4 regions of the Pseudomonas sp. rhizo66 genome follow, and region 2 is predicted to be linked to each of the others. Evidence: predicted binding sites of a transcription regulator. Region 2 holds the regulator's gene; each other region holds the start of a gene.
What was found. The regulator FliA, encoded in region 2, starts transcription of late flagellar genes. The targets are predictions, from matches to a motif close to CTAAAGTTTNNNNNNNNNNNGCCGNTAA.
Positions count from the first base shown of each region.

Region 1: QZR14_RS17950 (methyl-accepting chemotaxis protein) is a predicted target of FliA. The motif match lies at 3,624-3,651, and genes of this name have one in related genera.
Region 3: QZR14_RS07790 (methyl-accepting chemotaxis protein) is a predicted target of FliA. The motif match lies at 2,068-2,095, and genes of this name have one in related genera.
Region 4: QZR14_RS26785 (methyl-accepting chemotaxis protein) is a predicted target of FliA. The motif match lies at 2,780-2,807, and genes of this name have one in related genera.

Region 1 covers NZ_JAUJWZ010000014.1:163,657-171,162, reverse strand. Annotated here, with positions in the region: gene QZR14_RS17965 (glycerophosphodiester phosphodiesterase) at 1-571, shown strand, start outside; gene QZR14_RS17960 (PepSY domain-containing protein) at 719-1,024, shown strand; gene QZR14_RS17955 (hypothetical protein) at 1,330-1,776, opposite strand; gene QZR14_RS17950 (methyl-accepting chemotaxis protein) at 1,887-3,509, opposite strand; gene QZR14_RS17945 (transporter) at 3,787-4,809, shown strand; gene QZR14_RS17940 (inorganic phosphate transporter) at 5,011-6,624, shown strand; gene QZR14_RS17935 (LysR family transcriptional regulator) at 6,664-7,506, opposite strand, start outside.
Region 2 covers NZ_JAUJWZ010000019.1:39,035-46,540, forward strand. Annotated here, with positions in the region: gene QZR14_RS21665 (protein-glutamate methylesterase/protein-glutamine glutaminase) at 1-582, opposite strand, end outside; gene QZR14_RS21670 (chemotaxis protein CheA) at 632-2,908, opposite strand; gene QZR14_RS21675 (protein phosphatase CheZ) at 2,963-3,751, opposite strand; gene QZR14_RS21680 (chemotaxis response regulator CheY) at 3,770-4,141, opposite strand; gene fliA (RNA polymerase sigma factor FliA) at 4,308-5,048, opposite strand; gene fleN (flagellar synthesis regulator FleN) at 5,045-5,875, opposite strand; gene flhF (flagellar biosynthesis protein FlhF) at 5,992-7,332, opposite strand; gene flhA (flagellar biosynthesis protein FlhA) at 7,344-7,506, opposite strand, start outside.
Region 3 covers NZ_JAUJWZ010000005.1:95,246-102,751, forward strand. Annotated here, with positions in the region: gene QZR14_RS07785 (YfaP family protein) at 1-405, shown strand, start outside; gene QZR14_RS07790 (methyl-accepting chemotaxis protein) at 466-2,022, opposite strand; gene QZR14_RS07795 (S24 family peptidase) at 3,289-4,035, opposite strand; gene ppa (inorganic diphosphatase) at 4,259-4,786, opposite strand; gene QZR14_RS07805 (zinc-dependent peptidase) at 4,899-5,711, opposite strand; gene QZR14_RS07810 (DedA family protein) at 5,716-6,366, opposite strand; gene QZR14_RS07815 (GNAT family N-acetyltransferase) at 6,596-7,057, opposite strand; gene eutC (ethanolamine ammonia-lyase subunit EutC) at 7,173-7,506, opposite strand, start outside.
Region 4 covers NZ_JAUJWZ010000031.1:18,207-25,712, forward strand. Annotated here, with positions in the region: gene QZR14_RS26775 (AAA family ATPase) at 1-210, opposite strand, end outside; gene pnuC (nicotinamide riboside transporter PnuC) at 207-770, opposite strand; gene QZR14_RS26785 (methyl-accepting chemotaxis protein) at 1,018-2,652, opposite strand; gene QZR14_RS26790 (undecaprenyl-diphosphate phosphatase) at 2,958-3,788, shown strand; gene QZR14_RS26795 (DUF1294 domain-containing protein) at 3,785-4,216, shown strand; gene QZR14_RS26800 (MmcQ/YjbR family DNA-binding protein) at 4,335-4,694, opposite strand; gene QZR14_RS26805 (LysR substrate-binding domain-containing protein) at 4,691-5,599, opposite strand; gene QZR14_RS26810 (FMN-dependent NADH-azoreductase) at 5,728-6,339, shown strand; gene QZR14_RS26815 (alpha/beta hydrolase family protein) at 6,575-7,506, shown strand, end outside.

The DNA of each region.
Region 1 (7,506 bases), on a different contig from region 2:
GGATCGTGGCTGGCTGAGCCCGGCCGGTTCGAAGCTGGCGAAAAGCGCACTAGGTGTTGGTCAGGGTAAAGGCAAGGTGATCCTGCAGACGTTCGAGAAAAACAGCCTCGCCCTGCTGGAAAAAGAAATGCCGCAAGTGCCGAAGATCCTCCTGCTGTGGGTCGGCGAAGGCAGCATCGAACCGAAATCGAAAGTGACCTTTGCCGAGTCCGGCGAGAAAGACAAAAACGTTTTCTACGGCAAACAAGAACCCAAGTCCGAAGCCGAATTCAAGCAATGGGTGGACTACGCCAAGGCGCAAGGTGCAATCGGCACCGGCCCGTCGGCGAAGCTGACCAAGGGCGGCGACCAGAGCTATTCGGATCTGGTGCAACCGTGGATGAACCAATACACCCACGATCAGGGCATGCTGGTGCACGTCTACACCGTTGATGAGCCGGTGGACTTCGAGAAAGTCATGGCAGCCGGTGTCGACGGCATCTTCACCAACCGCGCCAGCGAACTGTTGAAGTTCTACAAACGCCCGGCGGCCGGCAGTGTTGATCAGGTGTTGAAGAACAACGGGTTCTGATCTGAAATCCGGGTATTCCCATCGCGAGCAGGTTCGCTCCTGCGAGTCCTGCGCGCGATGCGTTGTTTTAAGGGTGAGTTAAGTTGCAGTGGATAATCTGAACCCACTTCAACAGAACACGCACTTAAACAAGCAAGGAACGAACTCATGAAAACTTTGACTGCCCTGTTTACCGCCGCTGCCCTGACCCTCACCGCTGGCCTGGCCCAGGCTGATGTCCGCGTCGACCAGATCCCGCAACTGGTCAAGGAAGGCAAGATCAAGTCGCTGGAATCGATGAACGCCGAAGCGCTGAAACTGTACCCGGGTGCGACCATCACTGACACCGACCTGGATAACCACTTCAACGGTTATGAGTACGAAGTTGAACTGAAGACCGCTGACGGTAAAGAGTTCGATGTGGACTTTGATGCAACTACCGGCAAAGTGCTGAGCAACAAGCAAGACACTTGATTGAACGCACCGCCAAGAGCCGCACGATTGAAAGATCGTGCGGCTTTTTTGCGTTCGGCTTTTTTGATTTGGTGTCAGTGAGATTTTCTCCCCCTCACCCCAGCCCTCTCCCCCAATGGGGGCGAGGGGAAAGGGAGCCGATCGGGGGCTATTCAAGACCTGAGTTCGACTCGCAATCTTGATGCCGACAAGGAAACACCAAGGACCTGAGTGCGCCTCGAAATCTCAGGTCGGCGTAGCTCGAATAGTCCCCGCGGTCAGTCCCCTCTCCCTCCGGGAGAGGGCTAGGGTGAGGGGAAAAGGCATCACACCGAGGTGCTGACCAACGAACCCGAAGTGCTCGAGTCGGAATCTTGCAACGCCTGCAACAGCGAGGCCGTTGCAGTTGACAGGGAGGCCGAGGTGGCAGTGATCTGCGCCTGTGCGGCGCCTACTTCGACAGCCTTGGCATCCGAACTTTCCTGCTTCGCCTGCGCCGCTTGCAGCGCTTGCTGCTCCTCCTGCAATTGCTTCTGCAACTCGGCAATCTGCTTGCGCAGTTCTTTTACCGAATCCGACTCTTCACTGCTGCTGGAGCTGCTGTCACCCGCCGGAGCGGCCCCACCACCGGCGCCGACTTTACCGGTATCGGCCGTCGCGCCCGTGCTGGCGGTTGCTGAGGTAGATGTGTCGTCACCAACGTCACTGATCGACGTTTTGCTGGTGGGTGTGCTAACGGTCTGATTGATCGAAACAGACGTGATGCTGACCATGGAAGTACTCCAATAACGGTTATGGATAACCGGTCATCGACCACAGCCGCCTCAATTTGAGATCGACTGTGTACCGACTCGGTATCCGAACCGGTACACGGTCAATGCCGTCAGGCGCTCAGGCGAGCAGTGACTTCGTTCAGTTGCCCCGACAGAGCATGCAGGTTCTGGCTGGCGCTTTCGGTGCGCTGCACATTGTCGAGGTTGGTGCTGGCGATCGAGGTGATCTCGGTAAGGTTGCGCGAGATGTCCTCGGCCACTGAGGTCTGCTCTTCGGCAGCGGTGGCGATCTGACGGTTCATGTCGCGGATCGCTTCCACCGCGTGGGTGATGCGCTCCAGCATCGCGCCGGCCTGGGTCACCTGCTCGACGCTTTCATCACTGCGCGTCTGGCCGCTGTCGATGGCTTGCGCCGCGTCCACCGCGCCGGTCTGCACGCTCTGGATGATCTGGTTGATCTCGATGATCGACTCGGCAGTGCGTTGTGCGAGGTTGCGCACTTCATCGGCGACCACGGCAAAACCACGCCCGGCCTCACCGGCACGCGCCGCTTCGATTGCCGCGTTCAAGGCCAGCAGATTGGTCTGCTCAGCGATACCGCGAATCACTTCCAGCACTTTGCCGATGCGGCCGCTGTCGGCTTCTAGACGACGGATCACCGTGGCGGTATTGGCGATTTCGCCGCGCATCTGAGTGATCGAGTGAATGGTGCTCTGCATGACCTTTTCACCCTGCTGGGCGGACTGATCCGCATCGTCGGCGGCCCGTGCGGCGTCGGCGGCGTGACGCGCCACTTCCTGGGCGGTGGCGGACATTTCGTTCATCGCCGTGGCCACTTGATCTGTGCGATTGAACTGCTCGTTGGTGCCGCCGGCCATGGTCGTGGCGATGGCGTTCAACTCACCGCTGGCGCTGTCCAGATCGCTGGCGCTGCGCTGCAAACGGGTGAAGGTTTCGGCGAGGAAATCGCGCAGGATGTTGGCGGCGGCGCCGAGATTGCCCAGTTCATCCTGGCGGTCGCTGACCACGCGCTCGGCGAGTTTGCCGCGGCTCAACTGAGTGACGTAATCGATCAGTTTGCGAATCGGTTCGACCAGGTTGCGGTTGACCAGCCACAGGCTCAGCAGGCCGATCATCAGGCTCGATGCGAGCATCACCAACAGCCCCAGCCACACGGTGCGATCGGCCTCGGCACTGATCAGCGCCGATTGTTCGGTGCCCTGTTTGCGCAACTCGGCCACCAGTTCGCTCATCTGATCGCTGGCGGCACGGTCGACACCTTTGACCGCGCTGTCGCCCGCCGTCGGATCGCCACCGGCTGCTACATAGGCATCGCGGCCCTTCTGGTAGGCAGCACCGAGCAAGCGATGTTCTTCACGCAGACGTTCGATACGGGTTTTCAGCGCCGGTTCGATGCCTTTCTGGCTGGCCAGTTCACCGAGGATGTTCTGCACAGCGCGCTGACGGTCTTCGAACTGGCCCCAGTACTTGGCCAGATCCGCCGGTTGCTTGCCGCGCAGCAGGACGTTTTTCCATTCCTGGACCTGCACCTTGAATTGCAGGTTGGCCTCGTCGATCAATTGCGAAGTGTGCAAGGGACCGGCGATCAACTGGCTGTAACTCTGCACGCCGTTGGACAGGAAATGAAAACAGGCCAGGGCAATCAACAGCACCGCCAGCAGGCTGCCGCTCAGCAGGGCGAGAATTTGCGCTCTCAGGGATTTTTGCAGCATCGAAAGATACTCAGGACAAGGATGAGGCACGCCCGGTAAGGCGTGAAATTTTGCCGGACATCCCTGTCGGCGAGCCTTGGCTCATGGCCAATGGCGCGCAACCTAACGCACCTGTGATCGGCGCACCAGAGCACTTCTTGAAGAAAATCAGACCGCCGGTAAGTCGCTGAATTGACGTCACTTTGCTGTCACATAAACGTCATGTGACATTGCGATGATGCGGCTCAGTGAACCTGCCATTTGCGCGACCGACGCACCCTCCTCGCAGCGAGCCTTCATGAACCACAGCCTCGATATCAGCCATCGCGATCCCGATCTGTTTGGCCTGCTCTATGGTTATCGCTTCCTGCCCGGTGAACGTGGCCGCGAAGTCGACTCGGCCACGGCATTGCGCTGTTTGCAGGCCGACAGCGACAGCGGTGAATTCCTTTGGCTGCACCTCAATCTGGCGCATGCGGCGTGCGAGCGCTGGATGAAAAGTCATCTGCAATTGCCCGAGGAGTTTTTCGAGGCATTGCATGAAGGCTCGCGGTCGACGCGCATCGAGCATGTCGACTCGGCGTTGCTGGCGGTGGTCAACGATGTGGTGTTCAACCTCAGCAGCATGGTCTCCTCGGACGTGTCGACGCTGTGGGTCTGTGTGCGCAGCAAACTGATCGTCAGTGCGCGTCTGCAACCGCTGCACTCGGTGGACAAACTGCGCTCGTCGGTGAAGGCCGGCGAGCGCTTTCGTTCACCCTCGGAGTTGCTTGTGCATCTGCTCCGTGATCAAGGCGAAGTGCTGACGCAGATCGTGCGCAAGACCAGCATGAGCGTCGACCAGGTCGAGGATGAATTGCTCTCCTCGCGGCTGTCGACCAACCGTGCCGAACTCGGTGCCAATCGCCGGGTGCTAGTGCGCCTGCAACGGCTGCTGGCGCTGGAGCCGGGTTCACTGCTGCGTCTGCTCAACCGGCCACCGCCCTGGTTGCAGAAGGAGGACGTCAAGGAACTGCGCAAATCCACCGAGGAGTTTGCGCTGATCATCAACGACCTCACCGCCCTCGGCGAGCGGATCAAACTGTTGCAGGAAGAGATCGCCGCCAACCTCAACGAACAGAGCAACCGCACGCTGTTCACCCTGACCGTGGTCACGGTGCTGGCGCTGCCGATCAACATCATTGCCGGTTTCTTCGGGATGAATGTGGGTGGGGTGCCGTTGGCGCAGGATCCGGAAGGGTTCTGGATTCTGGTTGCGCTGGTGGCGACGTTTACCGTGATTGCCGGGCGTTGGGCGTTTCGCAAGCGCGGGGATTACTAAGAGCAAAGATCGCAGCCTTCGGCAGCTCCTACCTTGGAATAAGTTCCCCCTGTAGGAGCTGCCGAAGGCTGCGATCTTTTGATTTTGCCTCCAGATCAATGGTCAGGTTAATCAGCCAAACACTGACATGGCGCAGTCTCTCTGTAACATTCTGCAACGATCATGGGCGACATTCCTTCCCTCGCTCAGGATTGTCCTGCCATGGCTACTCCCTCCCTGACCGGCAGCCCTGCGTCCGCCGCCAGCGGCAGGCCGGCTCTTGATAAAAAAACCGGCCCGTTCACCTACGTGATCTTTTTCGCGGTGCTGGCCATGGGGATGCTGTTCACCGCCTACAGCCTGATGCACGACATGCACGAACTCGGCACGGTGGTCACCACATGGACGCCGTTCCTGCTGCTCGGGGTGGCGCTGCTGATTGCCCTGGGTTTTGAGTTCGTCAACGGTTTCCACGACACCGCCAACGCCGTCGCGACGGTGATCTACACCCACTCGCTGCCGCCGAATGTGGCGGTGGTCTGGTCGGGTTTCTTCAACTTCCTCGGCGTGTTGCTTTCGAGCGGCGCGGTGGCGTTCGGCATCATCGCGCTGCTGCCGGTGGAGTTGATTCTGCAGGTTGGTTCGTCTGCCGGTTTCTCGATGATTTTCGCCCTGCTGATCGCGGCGATCCTGTGGAACCTCGGCACTTGGTGGCTGGGTTTGCCAGCGTCGTCTTCGCACACCTTGATCGGTTCGATCATCGGCGTCGGCGTGGCCAATGCCTTGATGCACGGCCGTGACGGCACCAGCGGTGTCGATTGGGCGCAGGCGACCAAGATCGGTTACGCCTTGCTGCTGTCGCCGCTGGTGGGTTTCGGTTGTGCGGCGCTGTTGCTGCTGGCGTTGCGCGCCTTCGTGAAGAATCGTTCGCTGTATAAAGCGCCGAAAGGCAACACACCGCCGCCGTGGTGGATTCGCGGTTTGCTGATTCTGACCTGCACCGGCGTGTCCTTCGCCCACGGCTCCAATGACGGCCAGAAAGGCATGGGCCTGATCATGCTGATTCTGGTCGGCACGCTGCCGATGGCCTACGCCTTGAACCGCACCATGCCGGAAGAACAATCGCTGCAGTTCGCCGCCGTGGCGCAAGTCACCCAGCAGGCGTTGGTGAAAAGCGCCCCGCTGCCGACGCCGGCCGACGCGCGTGCGGTGCTCTCCGATTACGTGCGCAGCAAGGACGCCACGCCGCAGCTGATCCCGGCGCTCGCCGCCCTCACCGGGCACATCGGCGAAGAGGTAAAAGGCTACGGTTCGCTGGCGAAAGTCCCGGCCGAAGCCATGGGCAACGTGCGTAACGACATGTACCTGGCCAGCGAAAGCATTCGCCTGATGGACAAGAACAAGGTCGGCAATTTCGACGCCGATACCAGCGGCAAGCTGCAACTGTTCAAGCAGCAGATCGACAACGCCACACGGTTTATTCCGCTGTGGGTGAAGATCGCCGTGGCCATCGCGCTGGGGCTGGGCACCATGGTCGGCTGGAAGCGGATTGTGGTGACGGTCGGCGAGAAGATCGGCAAGACCCACCTGACTTATGCCCAGGGTGCCTCGGCGGAAACCGTGGCGATGCTGACCATCGGCGCGGCAGACATGTTTGGTTTGCCGGTGTCGACGACGCACGTGTTGTCGTCCGGTGTGGCCGGGACGATGGTCGCCAACGGTGGCGGGTTGCAGATGAAGACCATCCGTAATTTGCTGATGGCGTGGGTGCTGACACTCCCCGCTGCCATTCTGCTGTCAGGCAGCCTCTATTGGCTGTTCACCCAAATTTTCTGACGCTCCACAAATCCCCTACATTTGGATGTGTGGTGTTGGTTAGAGCGCAGAGCGAATCAGATCGCCGAGCCAGTCCATAAACACCCGCACCCGCAGCGGCAAATGCCGCTGCCGCGCATAGAGCAATGAAATGCCCATCGCCGGCGCGGTGAATTGCGGCAGCACGGTGACCAGTTCGCCGTTTTCCAGATGCGGTTGCATACCGGTGCGCGGCACCTGGGTCAGACCGAACCCGCCCAGGCATGCCGACTCGTAAGCATCGGTACTGTTGACCGTGATACTGCCGGCCATCGGCAAGCGTTTAACCTGACCGCCCTCCTCGTACACAAACCCTTCCGAACGCGAACCGAGCACGCCGACGTAGTGCACCAGTCGGTGCTGCGCCAGGTCCTCCAGTGTCTGCGGCACACCGTAGCGCTCGAGGTAGGCGGGGCTGGCGCAGTTGACCATGGGGAAGTCGCCGAGGTGCCGCGCCACCACCGACTGATCCGGCTGCGCGCCGATGCGCACCACGCAATCGAAGCCTTCGCTGAGCAAGTCGACGCGGCGATCGGTGCTGCTGATTTCCAGTTCGAGGTTCGGGTGACGCTCCATGAATTGCGGCAGGCGCGGCATGATCAGGCGCCGCGCGAGAATGTTCGGCATGTCGACCCGAATGCGTCCGGTCAGCGAAGCCTCGTCCTGGCGGAACAGTCCTTCGATTTCGTCCATGTGCGAGAGCAGATCCTTGCTGCGTTCATACAACACCAGGCCGTCCTGCGTCGCCTGCACCTTGCGCGTGGTGCGTTGCAGCAGGCGTGTACCTAGCAGGGCTTCCAGCGCTTGCACATGTTCCGACACGGTCGAGCGCGGCAAGCCAAGGTTTTCGCCGGCGAGGGTAAA
Region 2 (7,506 bases):
GTAGGCCTTGCGTTTCGGTGCTGGCGACGAAGCACTGGCCGCCGGCGCGCGAGTCGGTGCCGGCGCAGGGGCCGGACGTGCCGGCGCGCTGGCGCTGTGGCTGCTGAAGCTCGACGCTGCCGGAGCAGGCGTCGGGGCTGGCGCAGCCACAGGCGCAGGCGCGCTGTAGGCACTGAAGCGACGGTTGCTGCGCGAGATGCTGTGGACCTTCTCGCACAGCAGTTGCTTGACCTTCTCCGGATTACGCGAGATGTCTTCGAAATTCTTCGGCAGGAAATCCACCGCACCAGCATCCAGCGCATCGAGGGTGACCCGAGCGCCTTCGTGCGTCAGCGAGGAGAACATCAACACCGGGGTCGGGCAGCGCTGCATGATGTGCCGCACTGCCGTGATGCCGTCCATCATCGGCATCTCGTAGTCCATGGTGATCACGTCCGGCTTGAGCGCCAGAGCCTGATCGATCGCCTCTTTACCGTTGGTGGCGGTGCCGACCACCTGGATGCTCGGATCCGCTGAAAGAATTTCCGAGACGCGGCGGCGGAAAAAACCTGAATCGTCCACCACCAGGACTTTGACTGCCATAAACACTCCATTAGGTGCAGCGGGACGTTGTCGCCCCGCCACCCCGGATTCAAATACGCTTCGTGGCGTAACGCTTGAGCATGCTTGGAACATCGAGAATCAGCGCGATGCGGCCGTCACCAGTGATGGTGGCGCCGGACATGCCCGGAGTGCCCTGCAGCATTTTGCCCAATGGCTTGATGACCACTTCTTCCTGGCCGACCAGTTGATCGACGACGAAGCCGATCCGCTGAGTGCCCACCGAAAGGATCACCACATGGCCTTCACGCTGCTCTTCGTGAGCGGCGGAGCTGACCAGCCAGCGCTTGAGGTAGAACAATGGCAAGGCCTTGTCCCGCACGATCACCACTTCCTGACCGTCGACGACGTTGGTGGTCGACAGGTCGAGGTGGAAGATTTCGTTGACGTTGACCAACGGGAACGCAAACGCCTGATTGCCGAGCATCACCATCAGGGTTGGCATGATCGCGAGGGTCAGCGGCACCTTGATGACGATCTTCGAGCCCTGGCCCTTGGTCGAGTAAATGTTGATCGAACCGTTGAGCTGGGAAATCTTGGTCTTCACCACGTCCATGCCGACACCGCGGCCGGACACGTCGGAGATCTCGGTCTTGGTCGAGAAACCCGGGGCGAAAATCAGGTTGTAGCACTCGGTATCGCTGAGGCGATCGGCCGCGTCCTTGTCCATCACACCGCGTTTTACCGCGATCGAACGCAGGACGTTCGGATCCATGCCTTTACCGTCATCGGAGATCGACAGCAGGATGTGGTCGCCTTCCTGCTCGGCGGCCAGGACAACACGACCGCCACGGGCCTTGCCCGAGGCTTCGCGTTCTTCCGGCGACTCGATGCCGTGGTCGACGGCGTTGCGCACCAAGTGGACCAGCGGGTCGGCCAGGGCCTCGACAAGGTTTTTGTCGAGGTCGGTTTCTTCACCCACCAGTTCCAGGTTGATCTCTTTCTTGAGCTGACGTGCCAGGTCGCGAACCAGACGCGGGAAGCGCCCGAAGACCTTCTTGATCGGCTGCATCCGGGTCTTCATCACCGCGGTCTGCAAGTCTGCCGTGACCACGTCGAGGTTCGACACGGCCTTGGACATGGCTTCGTCGCCGCTGTTGAGGCCCAGGCGTACCAGACGGTTACGCACCAGCACCAACTCGCCAACCATGTTCATGATTTCGTCGAGACGCGCGGTGTCGACCCGCACGGTGGTCTCGGCTTCGCTAGCCGGTTTTTCCGGTGGCGGCGCAGCGGCGGCACGGGCCGGAGCCGGTGCAGCAGCGGCAGCCGGTTTTGGCGTTTCGGCTTTCGGCTCAGGCTTGGGCGCGGCTTTCGGCGCAGCAGCCGGAGCGGCCGCAGCCTTGGCCGCAGGCGCAGCCACCGTCGAAGCGGCGCCGGCAGGCGCGGCACCAACGTCAGTGAACTTGCCTTTGCCGTGCAATTCGTCGAGCAGCGATTCGAACTCGTGATCGCTGATCAGATCGCTGCCGGCCGCCGCAGCGGTCGGTGCGGCTGGCGCAGCCGGTGCCGAGGCAATCGCCGACTCCAGCGCTTCAACGGCAAAGTTGCCCTTGCCATGCAGTTGATCGAGCAGGGCTTCGAATTCGTCGTCGGTGATGTCCGAGCTGTCGCCCGCCGCAGGCGCTGCCGGCGCCGCAGCAGTCGGTGCCACGGCATCCGCCGCGAACTGGCCTTTGCCGTGCAACTGATCGAGCAACGACTCGAACTCGGCATCGGTGATTTCATCGCTCGCAGCTTCAGCAGCCGTTTGCACAGGGGCAGCAACGGCCGGGGCTTCGGCTTCAGCCTTGACGGCGTTCAGCGAGTCCAGCAGCTGTTCAAATTCGTTATCGGTGATGTCGCCCGACGCGTCGCCTTCGACGACCAGTTCTTCGATCATCTCGGCCACTGGCGAAGCCGGGGCTTCGTCCGCCGATTGCGGTTCGGCCAGGCGCGCCAGGGCGGCCAGCAGTTCCGGGGTGGCGGCGGTGATCGGCGCACGCTCGCGGACTTCGCTGAACATGCTGTTCACCGCGTCCAGTGCTTCGAGGACAACGTCCATCAGTTCTGCATCAACGCGACGCTCACCCTTGCGCAGGATGTCGAACACGTTTTCGGCGATGTGACAGCACTCCACCAGCTCGTTGAGCTGAAGGAAGCCGGCGCCCCCTTTTACAGTGTGGAAACCGCGAAAAATTGCGTTGAGCAGATCTGCGTCATCCGGACGGCTTTCCAGCTCGACCAGTTGTTCGGACAGTTGCTCAAGAATCTCGCCGGCCTCAACCAGGAAATCCTGAAGGATCTCTTCATCGGCGCCGAAGCTCATTAATGGGGTGCTCCTACAGGTCTAAAAACCCAAAAAACCTAAAATTCCAAAACACTAGAATCCGAGGCTGGATAACAAATCGTCCACATCGTCCTGACCGGACACAACGTCTTCTCGTTTATCGGCATGAATCTGCGGACCTTCACCCTGCGAGAGATGTTTTTGTGGATCTTTTTCTGCAAGCATCGCGGCGCGGTCATGTTCGATGCCCGCAAAGCGGTCGACTTGACTGGCCATGAGCACGAGTTTGAGCAAATTGCTTTCGACTTCGGTGACCAGTTGGGTCACCCGCTTGATCACCTGACCGGTCAGGTCCTGGTAATCCTGGGCCAGCAGGATGTCGTTGAGATTGCTCGACACTGCACGGTTGTCCGTGCTGCTGCGTGACAGAAAACCGTCGACCCGGCGCGCCAGTTCACGGAACTCCTCAGCCCCGACCTCGCGACGCATGAAACGCCCCCAATCGGCGCTCAAGGTCTGCGCTTCATCAGCCAGACTGTTGACCACCGGCGTGGCGCTTTCCACCAGATCCATGGTGCGGTTGGCCGCGGCTTCCGTCAGCTTGACCACATAGCCCAGGCGTTCAGTGGCGTCGGTGATTTGCGACACTTCCTCGGCCTGTGGCATGTGCGGATCGATCTGGAAGTTGACGATCGCACTGTGCAGTTCACGTGTGAGCTTGCCCACTTCCTGGTACAGGCCGCGGTCACGGGTCTGATTGAGCTCATGGATCAGTTGCACAGCGTCGCCGAACCTGCCTTTTTCAAGGCTTTCGACCAGTTCGACCGCGTGTTTTTTCAGGGTCGATTCGAAATCGCCCTGTGAAGATTCGTTATGCTCCATAGCTCCCCCGCGCGTTCATCAGCCGATGCGTTCGAAAATCTTCTCGATTTTGTCTTTCAACGCCTGAGCCGTGAAAGGTTTGACTACGTAGCCGTTTACACCGGCCTGGGCGGCTTCAATGATCTGCTCGCGCTTGGCTTCAGCCGTGACCATCAGGACTGGCAGGTGCTTGAGTTTTTCATCGGCACGCACATGGCGCAGCAGGTCGATACCGGTCATGCCCGGCATGTTCCAGTCCGTTACCAGAAAGTCGATGCTGCCGCTGTTGAGCACTGGAATGGCAGTGGTGCCATCGTCAGCCTCGACGGTGTTGGTGAACCCAAGATCACGCAGCAGGTTCTTGATGATCCGCCGCATCGTTGAGAAGTCATCAACGATGAGGATTTTCATGTCTTTGTTCAATTCGACCTCCAAGCAGTCTTAAACGCGCCCAGCACCTGGACGCGCCACTTCAATCAATCGGCGCAGCACTCGAAGACTGTCTGGAGCACAACAGAGCAAGACCGGTGCCGTTCATCACCGCACCAGCCTCGTTCGCAGTGTCCCCACACTGCCTTCAGCGCGCTCGCCACTCCCCCAAACGCCCCCGCAAACGGGCCGCGCACTGGCTGTGTAACTGGCTGACCCGCGATTCACTGACGCCAAGGACTTCACCGATCTCCTTGAGGTTCAGCTCTTCGTCGTAGTACAGCGCCAACACCAGTCGCTCACGCTCCGGCAAATTGGCAATCGCGTCCGCCAGCGCTGCCTGGAAGCGTTCATCTTCCAGATCGCGTGACGGCTCCATATGAGCACTCGCGCCATCCTCGTGCAGCCCTTCGTGTTCGCCGTCCTGCAACAGGTCGTCGAAACTGAACAGGCGACTGCCCAAGGTGTCATTCAAAATCCCGTAGTAATCGTCGAGACTCAATTGGAGTTCGGCCGCAACCTCGTGATCTTTAGCATCACGGCCGGTTTTAGCTTCAATTGAGCGAATTGCGTCGCTGACCATACGGGTATTGCGGTGAACCGAGCGTGGCGCCCAATCCCCTTTGCGCACTTCGTCGAGCATCGCGCCGCGGATTCGTATGCCCGCGTACGTTTCGAAACTGGCGCCTTTGCTGGCGTCATATTTGGTCGAGACTTCGAGCAGGCCGATCATCCCGGCCTGGATCAGGTCTTCGACCTGCACACTCGCCGGCAAGCGTGCCAGCAAGTGGTAGGCAATGCGTTTGACCAGTGGCGCGTAACGCTCGATCAGCTCGTACTGCGCGTCACGTGCCGACTTCTTGTAGTAGTTCATACCGCTTGCGGTCATAGCACGGGCCCTGCCGTTTGCTGCACGAGGCGCTCGACGAAAAACTCAAGGTGGCCACGCGGGTTGGCGGGCAGCGGCCAGGTATCGACCTTCTGCGCAATCGCCTTGAACGCCAGCGCGCACTTGGAACGCGGAAAGGCTTCGTACACCGCGCGCTGCTTCTGCACCGCTTTACGCACGCTTTCGTCGTAAGGCACGGCGCCGACGTATTGTAGGGCCACGTCAAGGAAGCGATCCGTGACCTTGGTCAACTTGGCGAACAGGTTGCGCCCTTCCTGCGGGCTCTGCGCCATGTTGGCGAGGACGCGGAAGCGGTTCATGCCGTAATCGCGGTTGAGCAATTTGATCAGCGCGTAGGCGTCGGTAATGGAAGTCGGCTCATCGCAGACCACCAGCAACACTTCTTGCGCGGCGCGCACAAAACTGACTACCGAGTCACCAATACCCGCAGCGGTGTCGATCACCAATACGTCGAGATTGTCGCCGATGTCGCTGAACGCCTGAATCAGGCCGGCATGTTGCGCCGGGCTCAGGTGCACCATGCTTTGCGTGCCGGACGCCGCCGGCACGATGCGGATGCCACCGGGGCCTTGCAACAGCACGTCGCGCAACTCGCAACGGCCTTCGATGACGTCGGCCAGCGTGCGTTTAGGGGTCAGCCCCAACAATACGTCAACGTTCGCCAGACCGAGGTCGGCGTCCAGCAGCATGACCCGACGGCCAAGCTCTGCCAGCGCCAGCGACAAGTTCACTGACACGTTAGTCTTGCCGACGCCACCTTTGCCGCCGGTCACCGCGATCACCTGTACGGGATGCATGCTGCCCATGTTATTTCTTTACCTTGTCTTGCATAGACGGAGGCCACATTACTGGCTGCGCGTTCCCGATCGGAACAATGCATGGCAGACCATCGATGTAGGTACAAAAACTGTTCATGAATACCTCAGCCTACCTGCTTGGTCGGGCTGTGATAGATATCAGCGAACATGTCAGCCATGGCTTCTTCGCTGGGTTCTTCCTGCATTTGCACGCTGACGGCGCGGCTGACCAGTTGATGACGGCGCGGCAGATGCAGATCATCCGGAATCCGTGGGCCATCGGTCAGGTACGCGACCGGCAATTCATGACTGATCGCCAGGCTCAACACTTCGCCAAGGCTGGCCGTTTCATCCAGTTTAGTCAGGATGCAGCCGGCAAGCCCGCAACGCTTGTAACTGTGATAAGCGGCGGTTAGAACCTGTTTCTGGCTGGTGGTTGCCAAGACCAGATAATTTTTTGCACGAATGCCGCGCCCGGCCAGACTTTCGAGCTGCATGCGCAGGGCTGGATCGCTGGCTTGCAGGCCGGCGGTATCGATCAGCACCACGCGTTTGCGCAGCAATGGGTCCAGCGCTTGCACCAGCGATTGGCCCGGATCAACGTGGGTCACCGGCACATTGAGAATGCGGCCCAGGGTCTTCAGTTGTTCCTGAGCGCCGATGCGGAAGCTGTCCATGCTCACCAGCGCGACGTTCTGCGCGCCGTATTTCAGCACATAACGCGCGGCAAGTTTGGCCAGCGTGGTGGTCTTGCCCATGCCGGCCGGGCCGACCATGGCAATCACACCGCCCTCTTCCAGTGGCTCGACTTCCGGTACGGCAATCATCCGTGCCAGGTGCGCCAGCAGCATGCGCCAGGCCTGACGCGGTTCTTCGATATCGGTGATCATCGCCAGTAGATCGCGCGACAACGGGCCGGAGAGGCCGATACGTTGCAGACGGCGATACAGATTGGCTTGCGCCGGGCGGCTGCCTTGCAGCTGATTCCAGGCCAGGGTGCCGAGCTGAACTTCCATCAGCTCGCGCAGGCTGTTCAATTCAAAACGCATCGAATCCAGTGCACGCGGATCGACACCGCCGGAGGACTGCGCAGGGGCCGGGGCCGGACGCGCTGGAGCAGCGTAAGTCGGCTCGCTCAGCGGTTCAGCGGCGGTCAGCGGCAGGCCGGCGGTCAACGGCAGCCCGGCAAAGATCTGGCGATTGCTATTGCCGTCGGCTTCGCCACGCAGGCTCAGCTCAGCCTGGGCGGTGACGATGCGCGACTGGGTCTTGCGCAGTTCGTCTTCGAGTTCCATGTTCGGAACCCGTGGCGCCAGCGCCGACAATTTGTAATCCAGTGCCGCCGTCAACTCGACACCGCCGGCAATGCGGCGGTTGCCAATGATGGCCGCATCAGCGCCCAGCTCATCACGAACCAGCTTCATGGCCTGACGCATATCGGCGGCAAAGAAACGCTTAACTTGCATAAACCACTACCTCAGCCGTTGGGCCCTACTGTCGCAACGATGGTCACTTGCTTGTTGTCCGGTATTTCCTGGTAAGCCAGCACATGCAGTCCAGGGACGGCGAGGCGGCCAAAGCGCGAGAGCATCGCGCGGATCGGGCCAGCGACCAAAAGGATCACCGGCTGACCTTGCATT
Region 3 (7,506 bases), on a different contig from region 2:
GGCGGCGCTACTCCGGCCAAGTTGCGCGTACTGCTGGCATGGGACAGCGACGGCACCGACCTCGACCTGCACTTGATCACTCCCGACGGTGCGCACATCTGGTACGGCAATCGCGTCGCACCTAACGGCGCCGCACTCGATGTCGACGTCACCACCGGCTACGGCCCGGAAATCTTCGCCATGCCGGCGCCGATCAAGGGGCAGTATCTGGTGTATGTGAATTACTACGGCGGTGGGTATCGCGGGGATGACGAGGGTGGGGATGATGCCGTGCAGGCGCTGACCACGGCGCAGGTGACGGTGATTACTGAGGAAGGGACGCCGAGCGAGAAGATGGAGACGTTCTTGATCCCGATGCGGGCGGTGGGTGAGCTGACGTTGGTTAAGGCGTTCAGTTATCCGTGAATTTACTCTCGACGGTGTGAGGCCAGGCGCCGCCATGAGCGGGCAGCGCCTGCCTCGGGCTCATACTTTGAAACGACCAACCAGAGCTTCCAGTTCATGCCCCAGCCGCGCCAGTTCAATACTCGACGACGCGGTTTCTTCACAGGTACTTGCTGTCTGATCTGAAATGTCGCGAACGTTGATCACGCTGCGATTGATTTCCTCGGTTACGGCACTTTGTTGATCCGCCGCGGTGGCTATCTGCTGATTCATGGACTGGATAATGGATACCTTGGCGGTAATGTTTTCCAGAGCGTTGACGGCGCGATGGGTAAAGTCCACGCTGCTTTCGCTCAGGAGCAGGCTGCTGTCCATGCCTGAAGCGACGGCATGAGTGCCGCTTTGCACACCGGCGACCAGATTTTCAATTTCTTCAGTGGAGCGCTGGGTGCGCAAGGCCAGATTACGCACTTCATCGGCAACCACTGCAAAACCGCGACCAGCCTCCCCTGCGCGAGCCGCTTCAATGGCGGCATTCAGCGCCAGCAAGTTGGTTTGCTGGGCCACGGCCTTGATCACATCCAGCACACCGCCTATTTTGTCGCTTTGTTCCTGAAGGTGGCGCACAGCCTCTGCCGAGCAGTTGAGTTCCTCCGCCAGACGCTTGATCTGAGCGATGGCGTCACCGACGATCTGCTCCCCCTCGCAGGCTTGCTGATCTGCGACAGTTGCGGCAGCCGACGCTTCTTCGGCATTGCGTGCGACGTTTTGCACAGTGGCGGTCATTTCGTTCATTGCAGTGGCAACGTGATCAGTCTCGACCTTCTGATTGTTCACGCCTGTATTCGTTTGCTCGGTAATGGCCGATAGCTGTTCTGCAGCGCTTGCTACCTGGATGACACCGGCGCGAATACCATCGATCAGCTCGTGCAGGTTGAGCGTCATCCGCTGTAGACCCGATTGCAACAGGCCCAACTCATCACGCCGATCAACCTGAATCTGGTGGCTTAAATCACCTTCGGCAATACGATTGACCGCCTCAAGTGTGCCTCTTAGCGGGGTGACGATCTGTCGAGTAATAACCCATGCCGCCAGTGTGCCGAGCAGCAAAGCCAGGGCGGCTACAAGGCTCAGCAGGGTTTTGGCGGACTCGGCATCGGTAGCGCGCTTGGTGTTTTGCGAATCAATGAGTTTTTGCGTGGTGTCGAGCAACTGATCGCCCAACTGCGCCATTCGTTTGAACATGGGGGCCTGATCAATGTTGGGCTTGACCAGTTCTTGCAGCAGTTGTCCATATTCCGTCGCTGCGCTGATCTGTTGCTGAATCAGCTCGTGATCTACCGGTACGATGAATTCTCCTTTGATACTGGTCAGGTGGGCCAGCAGGCTATCTAGCGTTTGCTGCAAGGGTCGATAGGCATCCGGTTGAGGATTGCCACCTATGCGTAAACGAATGATTCGCAAGTCTTTCGTGTAATTACTGACTTGAGCAATTTTCTCAATCTTGATGCCGCGCTCGGTCAGTGCGTTAACGGTATACCAGCCAGAGGCTGCGATTAACAACGTAAGTCCTAATACCAGTCCAAACCCCAGACTAAGTTTAGCGCTGACACGGATATCGCTGATCCAGCCGAACATAAGGACTCCAGGTAATAATGGGTTTAGATTGATCTTGGTGCTCTGATGTCGACCATGAGTCGTGAATCTTTAACTTTGCGGCTGCTATTAATTGCGGGTGAGTAATTTTTAGTCTGTTGCTCAGAAAAATATTCAGCACCGCTGCTATATGATGCCGGCTAACTGAAAGGTTACAGCTTAAAGCCCGCCTGAGTTGTGAGCGCTCTTCGGCGGTTGGCCACAGACATCAAAGGAAGATAAAACAACATGCTTCATTCTTTAGTCGAATAGGCAGAGTTGTCGTGATCTGGATAGCCCGGATCCACGGACTTTTCTGCGGGGGCAGTTGCTGTATGAACTGCAAAGCTTAGAGGTGAACCAGCTGCTTCAGGTAAAAGAACAGTTGGTCCTGACAAGTTCTGTACTGGCCTTCGAGCTTTTCCACTTCCCACATTCGAGCCAGCCACACGTCATCACATGCTGCGTTTATTTGATTGACTGCAGTTTTCCAAGCGATGCGCGCGCTGTCTATAGCGTGGAGGAATTGCAGTAGTTTCTCATCTATCGGTATCGTACCCAGCGGGTATTGGCTCAAAGACATTTTAGTTCCAGAACTAACTGGTGGTCGGATTGGCTTTTGTGGTGGGTACTATAATCGCCGGTGTCAACGGGCCAGTATTCGACTAATGGCGAAGAGGCTTTATAAATATTGAGTTTTCTTGGTTTCAGTTATTCATAGGTCTTATTTTTGTTTGTGGGCCATCTGGATGCGCGGTGCCTTTTAGAAGTTGACCGGCGATGGAAAATTGCCTGATTCGTTTCAGCGCGGTCAGCCAGGTATAAAACCCGTGCTGGATGTACTTCGCGTTTATTTATCCATGCAACAGATCGGGGGGGCATGCCAGAAGGTTCTGATCATCGGAAGCACCTGACCTGGTTTTTCTACAGGCATTAAAAAGCCGGCTTGTGGCCGGCTTCTCGGGGACTGGCTTGGTTTATTTTTGGTAAACCGCGCCAGCCTTCAAAACGTACATCCGGATCTGCGTCCGGCTGTGGGACTTGGTCAGACGTTGGTCTGCCGCGTCGGGCGCTCTCTGAGCCGCGGGGCGGGTCGATGCGCAAATGTGGGGCGCAGGATACTGAGTTTTGTTGTGGATTCCCAGCCTGAAGTGCGGGTTAGAGCGACTTCTTCGCCAGAAATCCGGGATTTGTACCGATTGTCCGGGCCTCTTCGCGAGCAGGCTCGCTCCCACAGGGTTCAGTGCAAACTTGAAAAACCGCATCAAGTCATAGAAACGGCACCACCGGCCGCCGCTTGCTCACCGTAGACCACCAGAACACCCAGCCCAATATATGAATCCGTTGCTCCTCGATCTGTGCCGGGCGGAACACTTCGTCCGGGTATTCGGCGTTGTTGTGGCTGCGCAGGCGCAAGCCGTTGCCGGGCATGCGATGCAGGTATTTGATGCGCAGCATGCCGTCGTGTTCGATGGCGTAGATCTCGCCGTCGACGACCTGGGTCAGGCTGCGGTCGATGGCGACAATGGAGCCGTCTTCGATGCGTTCGGCCATGCTGTTGCCGATCATGTGCGCGCAGATGGCATCGGCATGGCGGATTTCCAGTTGATCCAGTGGTGCGCGCAGCAGGCGGATGGACAGGTCCGGGTCCTGGATGACGTGGGTTTTGTCGGAGCCGTTGGTCAGTGGCGTTTCTTTGAAGAAAGCCAGTTCGATGTCGTTGGGATGGATGAATCGGTAGGTGCCCCGAGGATCGTGGGCGTCGAAGCTGTCGCCGTTGCTGGCAGGGGGAGTCAGGCTCGGCAACTCTTTTGTGCCTTCGCCGGTTTTCAGCCATTCGCTGTTGACGGACAGCAGGCGTGAGACTTCTTCCATGCGATACGCCGGGACGCCCCGGGTGTACCAGTTGTGGACATTTTGGGCTTCCGTGCCCCAGAACTTTGCGAAACCCGTCGTCGAGATGTTCGCAGCTTCCAGGAGTGCCTTGAATCTTGGACCGCTAGTGTTCTTTCTCATAAACACGGAGTCTACGGCCGTGCCAGAGCGGTTTGAATAAACCGGACGTTCAAAAACGGGCTGAATTTTGCGACGGGATGTAAGACGTTCTTGTGGGAAATTACACAGGGCAAAACTTTTCTGTAGCCCGCCATAAACACTCTGTTTAAGACGGCTTTTGCCAGGCACAAAAAACCCCGGATCAACCGGGGTTTTCTTCAAGCCTCACGCGTAGCGCAGGTGCTTAGCCCTTGTAGGCGGCAACCGACTTGGTGATCGCGTCGCGGGCGGCGTCTGCACCGGCCCAGCCTTCGATCTTGACCCACTTGCCTTTTTCGAGATCTTTGTAGTTCGCGAAGAAGTGCTCGATCTGCTGGATCAGCAGTGGCGGCAGGTCGGTGTATTCCTTCACATCGACGTACAGCTGGGACAGCTTGTCGTGTGGCACTGCGATGACTTTGGCATCGCCGCCGCCGTCGTCGGTCATGTTCAGGATGCCGACTGGACGCGCGCGGATCACCGAGCCTGGAGCAACCGGGTAAGGGGTCACAACCAGTACGTCGAGGGGATCACCGTCGTCAGCCAGGGTGTTCGGGATGTAACCGTAGTTGGCCGGGTAGAACATTGGGGTGGCCATGAAACGGTCAACGAACAGGCAATCGCTGTCTTTGTCGATTTCGTATTTGATCGGCGCGTGGTTGGCCGGGATCTCGATCGCGACGTAGATGTCGTTCGGCAGGTCTTTGCCAGCCGGAATCTTGCTGTAGCTCATTGGGCGTTGCCCCCGTAGTTGACCAAAAACACTTGGCCGGATTGACCAAAAAGTGGCGGCGATTATAGGCATATTCTGCCGTCGACGCCATGTACCGAAAGTCGTGCAGACCTTAGTCGTGCGCCTGATAGACCGGGTCTGTGGCCTGAAGTTGCCGCAACCGGCTCAACGGATCCTGCCGGTAGAAAAGCTTCAGTTGCAAGTAGACCTGTGGATAAGCCTCGTGCAGCAGATCCGGGGCGCTGAAGAAGTATTCGCTGGTGACCGCGAAGAATTCCGCCGGGTTTTCGGCGGCGTAGGGATCGATGGCGGTTTCGGCGTCCGGGTCGTGGTCAAGCTGACGGTTGAGATCGTCGTAGGCTTTTTGCATCACCTCGGCCCAGTCGCTGACCCGCATGTCCGCATGCAGCGGCGGCAGGCCGTTGGCGTCGCCGTTGAGCATGTCGAGTTTGTGCGCCAGTTCGTGGATCACCAGGTTGTAGCCTTCCCAGCCGCCACTGGCCATCACGCCCGGCCAGGCGAGGATGATCGGCCCTTGTTGCCAGGCTTCGCCGCTGTGCTCGCCATCCCACTCATGCTCGACGCCGCTGGCGTCACGATGGCGTTGCGGGCTGAGAAAGTCGTCGGGGTAGAGGACGATCTCGTGGAAACCCTGATACCAGTTCAAATCGCCGAGATGCAGCAGCGGCAACTGCGCCTGAGCGGCGAGCAGCAGGCGTTGTTCCTGATGCAGTTCGACACCGGGCAGGGCGCTCAGGTATTTGTCTTCGAGGAACAGCACGCAGGCTTCGCGCAGCCACTGGTCTTCAGCGGCACTGATACCGTCAAGAAAACTCAGGTGATGGCGCACCCGTTGCCACATGTCGTCGGCAATCGGGTGCTTCGCCAGAATGCGCCGGCGACGCCAGGCGCTCAGCGACCACATCGGCTTAGTGCGATTGGGCTTTGGTGCCGCCGAAACGGCTGCGAACCACGCCGAGAATCATCGGCACCAGCGATAGCAGAATGATCGCTACCACGAGTAACGACAGGTTTTTCTTGATGAACGGTACGTTGCCGAAGAAGTAGCCCAGGGTTACCAGTCCACCGACCCAGAGGATGGTGCCCAACACGCTGAAACCGAAAAAGCGTGCGTACGGCATCTTCGCAACACCGGCGACGAACGGTGCAAAGGTGCGGATGATCGGCAGGAAGCGCGCCAGGGTTACGGTCTTGCCGCCATGCTTGTCATAGAAATCGTGGGTTTTCTGCAGGTAATCGCGACGGAAGATTTTCGAGTTCGGGTTGCTGAACAGCTTCTCGCCGGCCGTTCGTCCGATCACGTAGTTGGTGCTGTCACCGAGTATGGCCGCGAGCATCAGAAGACCGCCCAACAGTACCGGATCCATGCCACCGCCCGCCGCCACGGCACCGGCAATGAACAACAGCGAGTCGCCCGGCAGGAAGGGCATCACCACCAGACCGGTTTCACAGAAGATCACCAGAAACAGGATGGCGTAGATCCATGGCCCATAGTTGTTCACCAGCAAATCGAGGTAGACGTCGAGATGCAGGATAAGGTCGAGCGGGTTGAAATCCATGGAGGCACCTGTATGGCGGCCCGACTCGGCAGGCCTGTGCGGATGACTTCGTGTAAGCCTACAGCGGGGTGTAGTTTTTCTTACAAGCCGGAAAGATCGGGATTATACGGTCTGAAGGATGAAAAGCGCGTTGGTTTTGTAGCGGGGGATGTCGGGGTGTGAACAATTGTCAGGCTGCATTCGGCGTGGCTGAGGGAGCAGGCTCCCTCATCACAGGTGGCGTGCGCAATCAGAGTTCTTCGCTGATCGGCAGCACGTAGTTCTTGAACTCGGTGTCTTCCTTGAACCCGATGGATTCGTAGGTTTTCTGCGCGACCTCATTATTGCTGCTCGTCGAAACACGCATACGCACGGCCTGGGTTTCCTTGGCCATTTTCTTCGCCGTGCGGATCAGGTTGTCAGCGACCAGTTGCCGGCGCGCGTCTTCAGCGACGTAGATATCGTTGAGGATCCACACGCGTTTGAGCGACAGCGAAGAGAAGCTTGGATAGAGCTGACAGAAACCCATCAGTTTCTTGTCGTCATCGTCGGCCAGAGCCAGATAGATCACCGATTCCTTGCGGCGCAGACGCTTTTCAAGGAAGGCACGGGAGGAATCCGGGTAAGGCAGGGAACCGTAGAACTCGCGATATTTGACGAACAACGGGGTCAACAAATCCAGATGTTCGAGGGTCGCTTGAATAATCCGCATGATAGGTCTCGTCTTCAAGTGGCTGTCTTCAACTGCTCTGACGGCGATGGGAAACCCGTGCGGCCGTGCATCGATCCTGCCTTAAAGCAGCGCAGAAACGCAATGCGGAAACGGTTCAGGTTGTGGGCGGATCCAGTAGGAAATTACCTTTCATGTCTACACCGGCGTCCGACTCCAGCGTCTGAACCTGTGCTTCGTCCTTCAGGTTGACCCCCGACAACTGCCGCCGACAGGCTTCGCGCATCAGATAAAGCAAGCGGTGCGCCGCCATGCCGTAGCTCAAGCCTTCGAGCCGTACATTGGAAATGCAGTTGCGGTAGGCGTCGGTCAGGCCGACCTTTGGATTGTAGGTGAAATATAAACCGAGGCTGTCTGGCGAACTGAGGCCTGGGCGTTCGCCGATCAGCATCACCAGCATTTTTGCGCCGAGCAATTGACCAATTTCATCG
Region 4 (7,506 bases), on a different contig from region 2:
CGCCGGCTGCTGCTGTCGCGCCTGATCTTCCCATTGCAGTTGGCCCCGGGCTATTTCAGGGATATCGGCCAGACAGGTATCGCGGGAATTGAGCTCGATAAACCGACGTACATATTCATCCACGCGCACCCCGCCAAAGCGTTGTTGCAGGCCCGCCGCCAGCCAGCTCTTGCCGGTGGATTCGGGGCCGGTCAGGACCACCACCTTCATGTGCGCAGCGCCGGGTCAGCGCGCCATTCGCGAAAGCCCTGAATCGCCAGCAGGGTAAACAGACCGTACAGCGCAGCAGTGAGGTACAGCCCCTTATAGATGAACAGCCCAACAAAAATCACATCGAGCACGAACCACAGCGCCCAGCATTGCAGGCGTTTCTGCGCCATCCACAGCTGCGCAACCAGGCTGAAACCGGTGAGAGCCGCATCCAGCCACGGTTGCGCGGCGTCGGTCCAGTGGGCCATGGCCGCGCCCAGCAGCAGACTGCCGACCGCCCCAACGCCGAGGCCGATCAGGATAGAGCGTTGATCGAGGCGCGTGACTTCGCGGCCATCGTGCATCGTCCCGGCGCGGGTCCATTGCCACCAGCCATAGACTTGCAGCGCGGCGTAGATCACTTGCAGCAACATGTCCGAGTACAGCTTCACTTCAAAGAAGATCCAGCTATAGAGCAACACCATGACCAGACCGATCGGCCAGCACCACGGATTCTGTTTGACCGTCAGCCATACGGCGATTACCCCGAGGGCGGCGGCAAACAGTTCGAGCCCGGACATGGAGGTTCCTTGGGGGAGAGAAAGAAGGGGCGGATTGTACTGCATTGGGCCAAACCCCTCACCCTAACCCTCTCCCGGAGGAAGAGGGGACTGACCGAGTTGGATGTTCGAGATACGCCGACCTGATCTTTCTGCGTTGATTCCATAATCGACTCGATTTTTCAGGTCGACGTATAGCTTGAGACACCTCGGTCAGCCCCCTCTCCTCGGGGAGAGGGCTGGGGCGGGTTCACCAGGGTTACACGGGTCAGACGCGGAACTGGCGCAGGAGGGCGTTGAGTTGCTCGCTCAATTGGCCAAGTTTCAGGCTGGCCGCACTCGACTGTTCGGCCGCAATGGCCGTGCTGTGCGAGAGGCCGGCGGCCTGGGTGACGTTCTGATTGATGTCTTCGACCACATGCGCCTGTTGTAGCGTTGCGCTGGCAATCGACGCATTCAGCCCATTGAGATTACGCAGCGCCTGCCCAATCGCATTCAGACTCGCCCCGGCCAACCCCGCCTGTTCGATGGTCAACTGCGACGCCTTGCTGCTGTCGCTGATCACTTTTACGGCAGCTTCGGAATGGTTCTGCAGGCGCTCGATCATCGACTGGATTTCCGCCGTCGACTTCTGCGTACGCTGTGCCAACAGGCGCACTTCATCCGCCACCACGGCAAACCCGCGACCTTGCTCACCGGCCCGCGCCGCTTCGATGGCAGCATTGAGGGCGAGCAGGTTGGTCTGTTCGGCAATCGAGCGAATCACTTCCAATACGCTGCCGATCTGCGTGCTTTCGGCGGCGAGGGTGCGGATCACTTCAACCGCTTGATCAATCGTGCCGGACAGCTTGTCGATCTGCTGCAAGCTGCCGTCGATGTTGATCTGGCCCTGTTGCGCCTGCGCCTCGGCATCGCGCATTTCCGCGGCGGCGTGTTCGGCGTTTTTCGCCACGTCTTGGACGCCATAGGTCACTTCGTTGATCGCGGTGGCCACCAGTTCCATCTGCTGCGATTGCTGCTGGCTGCGTTGCTGCGCTTGCGCGGCGTCGTTGCCCAGTTCGCTGGAGGATTGGCCCAGCGCACTGGCCGACACTTGCAAGTCACCGATCACTCGACGCAGCTTGGCGGTAAAGGCGTTGAAGTGATGCGCCAGTTCAGTGACTTCATCCTTGCCATGGGTATCGAGGCTGCGGGTCAGGTCGCTTTCGCCACTGGCGATGTTGGCCATGGCGTTCACGGTTTCCTGCAGCGGACGGACAATGCTGCGCGCGATGAGGATCACCAGCAACGCCATGATCACGGCGATGGCCAAGCCGATGACCGTAGCCTTGATCACTTGAGCCCGGAATTCTGTCTGCACGTCGTCAACGTACACGCCGGAGCCGAGCACCCAGCCCCACGGCTCGAACAGTTTGACGTAGGAGGTCTTGGCCACCGGCTCACTGGCGCCAGGTTTCGGCCAGCGGTAGTCGACCATGCCGGCGCCCTTGGACTTGGCGATGGCGACCATCTCGTTGAACACCGCAAAACCGTCCGGATCGCGGATCGCCGAGAGGTTCTGACCTTCCAGTTTCGGGTTGGTCGGGTGCATGACCATCACGGGCGTGAGGTCGTTGATCCAGAAATAATCGCTCTGGTCGTAGCGCAGGCCACGAATCGCCGTCAGGGCCTGTTTTTGCGCCGTTTCTTTGGTCAGAGTGCCAGCGGTTTCGAGGTCGTGGTAATAGGTCAGCAGGCCGCTGGCGGTCTGCACCACGTGTTGGGTTTTCTGGGCCTTGGCGTGGTAGAGATCGTCATGGATCTGCTTGAGCATCAACACGCCCAAGGTCAGCAACATGACCACCGCCACAATCAAGATGAGCCACAAGCGTCGGCTGATCGACACACTGCGCAAGCTGTTCATAACGCTGTCACTCCGGATTCTTTTTCTTGTAATAAACGACCGCCAGCATCCAACCACGATTCAGTGAGCGGGCATACGCGACCCAAGTCGTATAACGCGGCAGCGCTATTAAGGCTTGTCTGTTAGGATTTCGGCCCCGCGCGTGAAAACCTGAATCCAAATTGATATTTCACGGAATTTTGACCGTTTCGTGTGGATCCTGTGCGTGCGGAATCGGTACAGCCATTTGCAGCTACGCTGATCGCAGTGAACGCTAGAAAAATACTATCGGAGCATGCCCGCGCGCATCGCTCTTTGGGGGATTGATGGATCTTTGGACGGCCTTGCAGGCACTGATACTAGGAGTTGTAGAAGGGCTGACGGAGTTTTTGCCCATTTCCAGTACCGGACACCAGATCATTGTTGCCGACTTGCTCGAGTTCGGCGGCGAACGGGCCATGGCGTTTAATATCATCATCCAGCTCGGCGCGATCCTCGCGGTGGTCTGGGAGTTTCGGCGCAAGATTCTCGACGTGGTCATCGGCTTGCCGACCCAGCCGAGCGCACGGCGTTTTACCGCCAACCTGCTGATCGCGTTTCTGCCCGCCGTGGTGCTCGGCGTGATCTTTGCCGACCTGATCCACGAATACCTGTTCAACCCGATTACCGTCGCGGCCGCGTTGGTGGTGGGCGGCATCATCATGTTGTGGGCGGAAAAGCGTCAGCATGAAGTGCACGCCGAAACGGTCGACGAGATCACCTGGAAAGATGCCCTCAAAGTCGGTTTCGCCCAGTGCCTGGCGATGATCCCCGGCACTTCGCGTTCCGGCTCGACGATCATTGGCGGGTTGCTGTTCGGCCTGTCCCGCAAGACCGCCACCGAGTTTTCCTTCTTCCTTGCGATGCCGACCATGGTCGGTGCGGCGGTCTACTCGGGCTACAAGTACCGCGACCTGTTTGTGCCTGCGGACTTCCCGGTGTTCGCCATCGGTTTTGTCACCGCGTTCATCTTCGCCATGATCGCCGTGCGCGGCTTGCTCAAGTTCATCGCCAGCCACAGCTATGCGGCGTTTGCCTGGTACCGGATTGTGTTCGGTCTGCTGATTCTGGCGACCTGGCAGTTTGGCTGGGTTGACTGGGCGGCGGCCAGGCCATGAGTGATTCCCGCGCACGCCGGCCCGAGGGGCGTCCTTCGGGCGGCAACAATATTCAGCATCTGAAGCTGAAACTGGTGGTTCTGCTGATCGTCTGCGCGTTGCCGTTGTTCGGCTCGGTGTCGATGTGGTTGCGCGGGATCTCTTTGGTGCCGCTGACGGCTTACGGCGTGGTCAGTGTGTTGGCGTTCTTCATGTACTGGGCGGACAAACGCAAGGTGCGCACCGATGCCTGGCGCACACCGGAAAACATCCTGCATGCCGTGGAACTGGCGGGCGGCTGGCCGGGTGCGTTGATCGCCCAGCAGGTGTTCCGGCACAAGACGCGCAAGGTGTCGTTCCAGATTCTGTTCTGGGTGATTGTGCTGCTGCATCAGGTGTTCTGGATCGACCAGTTGTTTCTTGGCTCGAACCTGCTAACCCTGTTTTGAACACACCGCAATTCCCTATGTAGGAGCTGCCGAAGGCTGCGATCTTTTGATCTTGCTTTTAAAAGATCAAAGTCAAAAGATCGCAGCCTTCGGCAGCTCCTACACAGGGGGATTGGGGTTACAGCAATAAACCGATTTGGGTTTTTTTCGGCAATTTGCTCACCACCAGTTGATGCGAACGCTGCAGTAATCCCTGCAACTCCTCAGCAGCCAACGGGTAAGGCGGGTGCATGATGATCCACTGCGCCCGCGCCAGATACGGCGCCGGATGAATGCCGGGGCGGTCGCAATGACCGAGAAACAGATCCTTGTCGACCTTGAACGCCAGCGAGTCCCCGCGCAGCCCCTGCAAGGCAAACATCTTGTTGCCGGCAATCGAAAACACCCGCACGCCGCCCCACTTGTAATCTTCCCGAGCGCCCGGCAATGCCAGGCAGAACTCCGCCACGTCGGCTTCGCTCATCTTTCCCTTGCTCATAACAACCGCTCCCCACAGGCATTGAACGATTCGACCAGATGATCGATCCATGCGCGCACCGCTGGCATCACTCCGCGCCGATGCGGATACACCGCTTGCAGCCAGCCACCGGGCAGAGACCACTCTGGCAGCATCTGCACCAGCGTGCCGTTTTCCAGTTCCGCTTCGCAATACATCATCGGCAACAGGGTAAACCCCTGACCGGCAAGGACGCAGGTTTTGCGCACGACAAAATCGTCGATGCCCAAGCGAGCCTCCATGTTCAGTTCGAAACTGTGGCCCTGCTGATCGAGCAGACGCACATGGACCATGCGATCCGCCTCCAGCGCGCCCAACACGGGCAGATGCTTCAGGTCTTGCGGATGGTTGATCGTTTTGCCTTGCAAAAACGCCGGACTGGCCACCACGACCATTTGCGCCTGACGCAAACGCCGGGTCACCAACAGCGGATCCTCGTCACCGTGTTCACGCACGCGCAGCGCGACGTCAAAACCTTCGCCGACCAGATCGACCCGGCGATTGAGCAACACCACTTCCAGTTGCACCTGAGGGAATTTGCCGAGGAAGTCGCTAATGACCCACGGCAACATTTCCCGGGCCAGACCGGTGGGGCAGGACACGCGCAGCCGACCGCGCGGCTCGCTCGACATGCTCGCCACCGCCTCATCGGCCATTTCCGCTTCCAGCAACATTGCCTGACAGTGACGCAAGTAACGTTCGCCAACCGCAGTGAGATTGAGTTGTCGGGTGGTGCGCTGCAGCAAGCGTGCGCCGAGGCGTTCTTCCAGTTCGGCAATGCGCCGTGACAAGCGGGACTTGGGAATCCCGAGCAATCGCCCGGCCGCAGCAAAACCGCCGGCCTCGACGACTTTGGCGAAATAGTAGAGATCGTTGAGGTCTTGCATCAGGGATATCCGACTGTTCTATCAGTGGGACAAACTATCGCATTTCAGGCGGCTAATCATCCATTGGTTTCTTGCGTAGGATTGTCTCCATTCCGTCGCCACCGGCGATTCCTTCCAGGAGATTCCACATGAAACTGCTGCATATCGATTCGAGCATTCTGGGCGACAACTCGGCTTCCCGTCAGTTGAGCAGCGAAGTCGTCAAAGCCTGGCAAGCCGCCGAACCAAGCGCCGTGGTGACCTACCGCGACCTGGCCGCTGACGCCATCAGCCATTTCTCGTCGACCACCCTGGTGGCTGCCGGTACCACTGCTGAACTGCGTAACGCCGCACAACAGCACGAAGCCGAACTGAGCGCTTCGACCCTGGCCGAGTTCATCGCTGCCGACGCGGTTGTAATCGCCGCTCCGATGTACAACTTCACCGTACCGACCCAACTCAAGGCGTGGATCGACCGCGTTGCTGTTGCCGGTCAGACCTTCCGTTACACCGAAGCCGGCCCTGAAGGCCTGTGCGGCGGTAAGAAAGTGGTGATCGTTTCCACTTCCGGCGGCATTCATGCCGGTCAGGCCAGCGGCATCGCTCACGAAGAATACCTGAAGCTGGTACTGGGCTTCCTCGGCATCACCGACATCGAAATCGTCCGTGCCGAAGGCCTGGCGTATGGCGATGAAGTGCGCAACAACGCCATGACCGCTGCACAAGCGAAGATCAGCGAGCAACTGTTCGCCGCCGCGTAAGGCTTGCGTAAAGAACAGCTGATGTTCAGGTAATACCCAAAAAACTCTGTATTCTGGTTCCGCAAGGGGTGAGTACGGAGTTTTTTGTTTCTGGCTGTTACATAATCTGGCCCGGGTTATGCAGTCACACAATCAGCGTCTGAGTGCATTGTCGTATCGGAACACCGCATCCCCGGGGTTCAGGCCCGCAACGCAACGGACCTTTCGATTGAGTAACAACAGGGTGGGGCATCCCATGATGCGTCTTTGTGCAACGTTACTGATTTGCCTGCTTGGCAGCCTTGACACAGTGCATGCCGCGCCTGGGCGACACCCGGTCTGGAGCGTCGGTTATCACGAGATGACCTTCCTCGATCCGCTAGACTTGCAACCGATGCGCGCCATCGCCTTCTATCCTTCCAGCGATCGCGAGCACATGAGCCTGCTCGAGGGTTATTCGGTCGAGGCCGGCGAAGACACCAAAGTCGCCATCGGCCGCTTTCCGATGCTGATGTTGTCCCACGGCAACACCGGCACGCCGCTCGCGCTGCACGACCTGGCGACATCGCTGGCGCGCAAAGGCTTTGTCGTGGTGGCGGTGATTCACCCCGGCGACAACTCCAAAGACCACAGCCGACTCGGCACCCTGAGCAACCTCTACGGGCGGCCGATCCAGATTTCCGAAGCCATCACCGCGACCCTGGGCGACCGCATGCTTGCGCCCTACGTCAACGCCGATCAGGTCGGGGTGATCGGTTATTCCGCGGGCGGAGAGACCGCGTTGATCCTGTCCGGGGCGCAACCGGATCTGGATCGCCTGCGTCGGTATTGCCAGGAGCGCCCGGACGATCGTGATGCCTGTAACACCCAAGGTGAGTTGATCGTTGATCGGGATGATCTGCAACCGGTGGCCGATCCGCGCGTGCATGCCTTGCTGTTGATGGCGCCGTTGAGTCTGAAGTTTGGCCGTCACACCCTGGCCGATGTGCATGTGCCGGTGCTGCTCTATAGCGGCGATGGCGACAAACTGGTGGCTTTCGACAAGAACGCCGCAGCGCTGGCGCGCAAACTGCCGACGGCGCCGGATTTCAAATTACTGGCCGGGGCAGGGCACTTCGTCTTTATGGCGCCGTGTAATGAAGAGCAGATTCGCGCGATGCCGGCGCTGTGCACCGATGCCGATGGTGT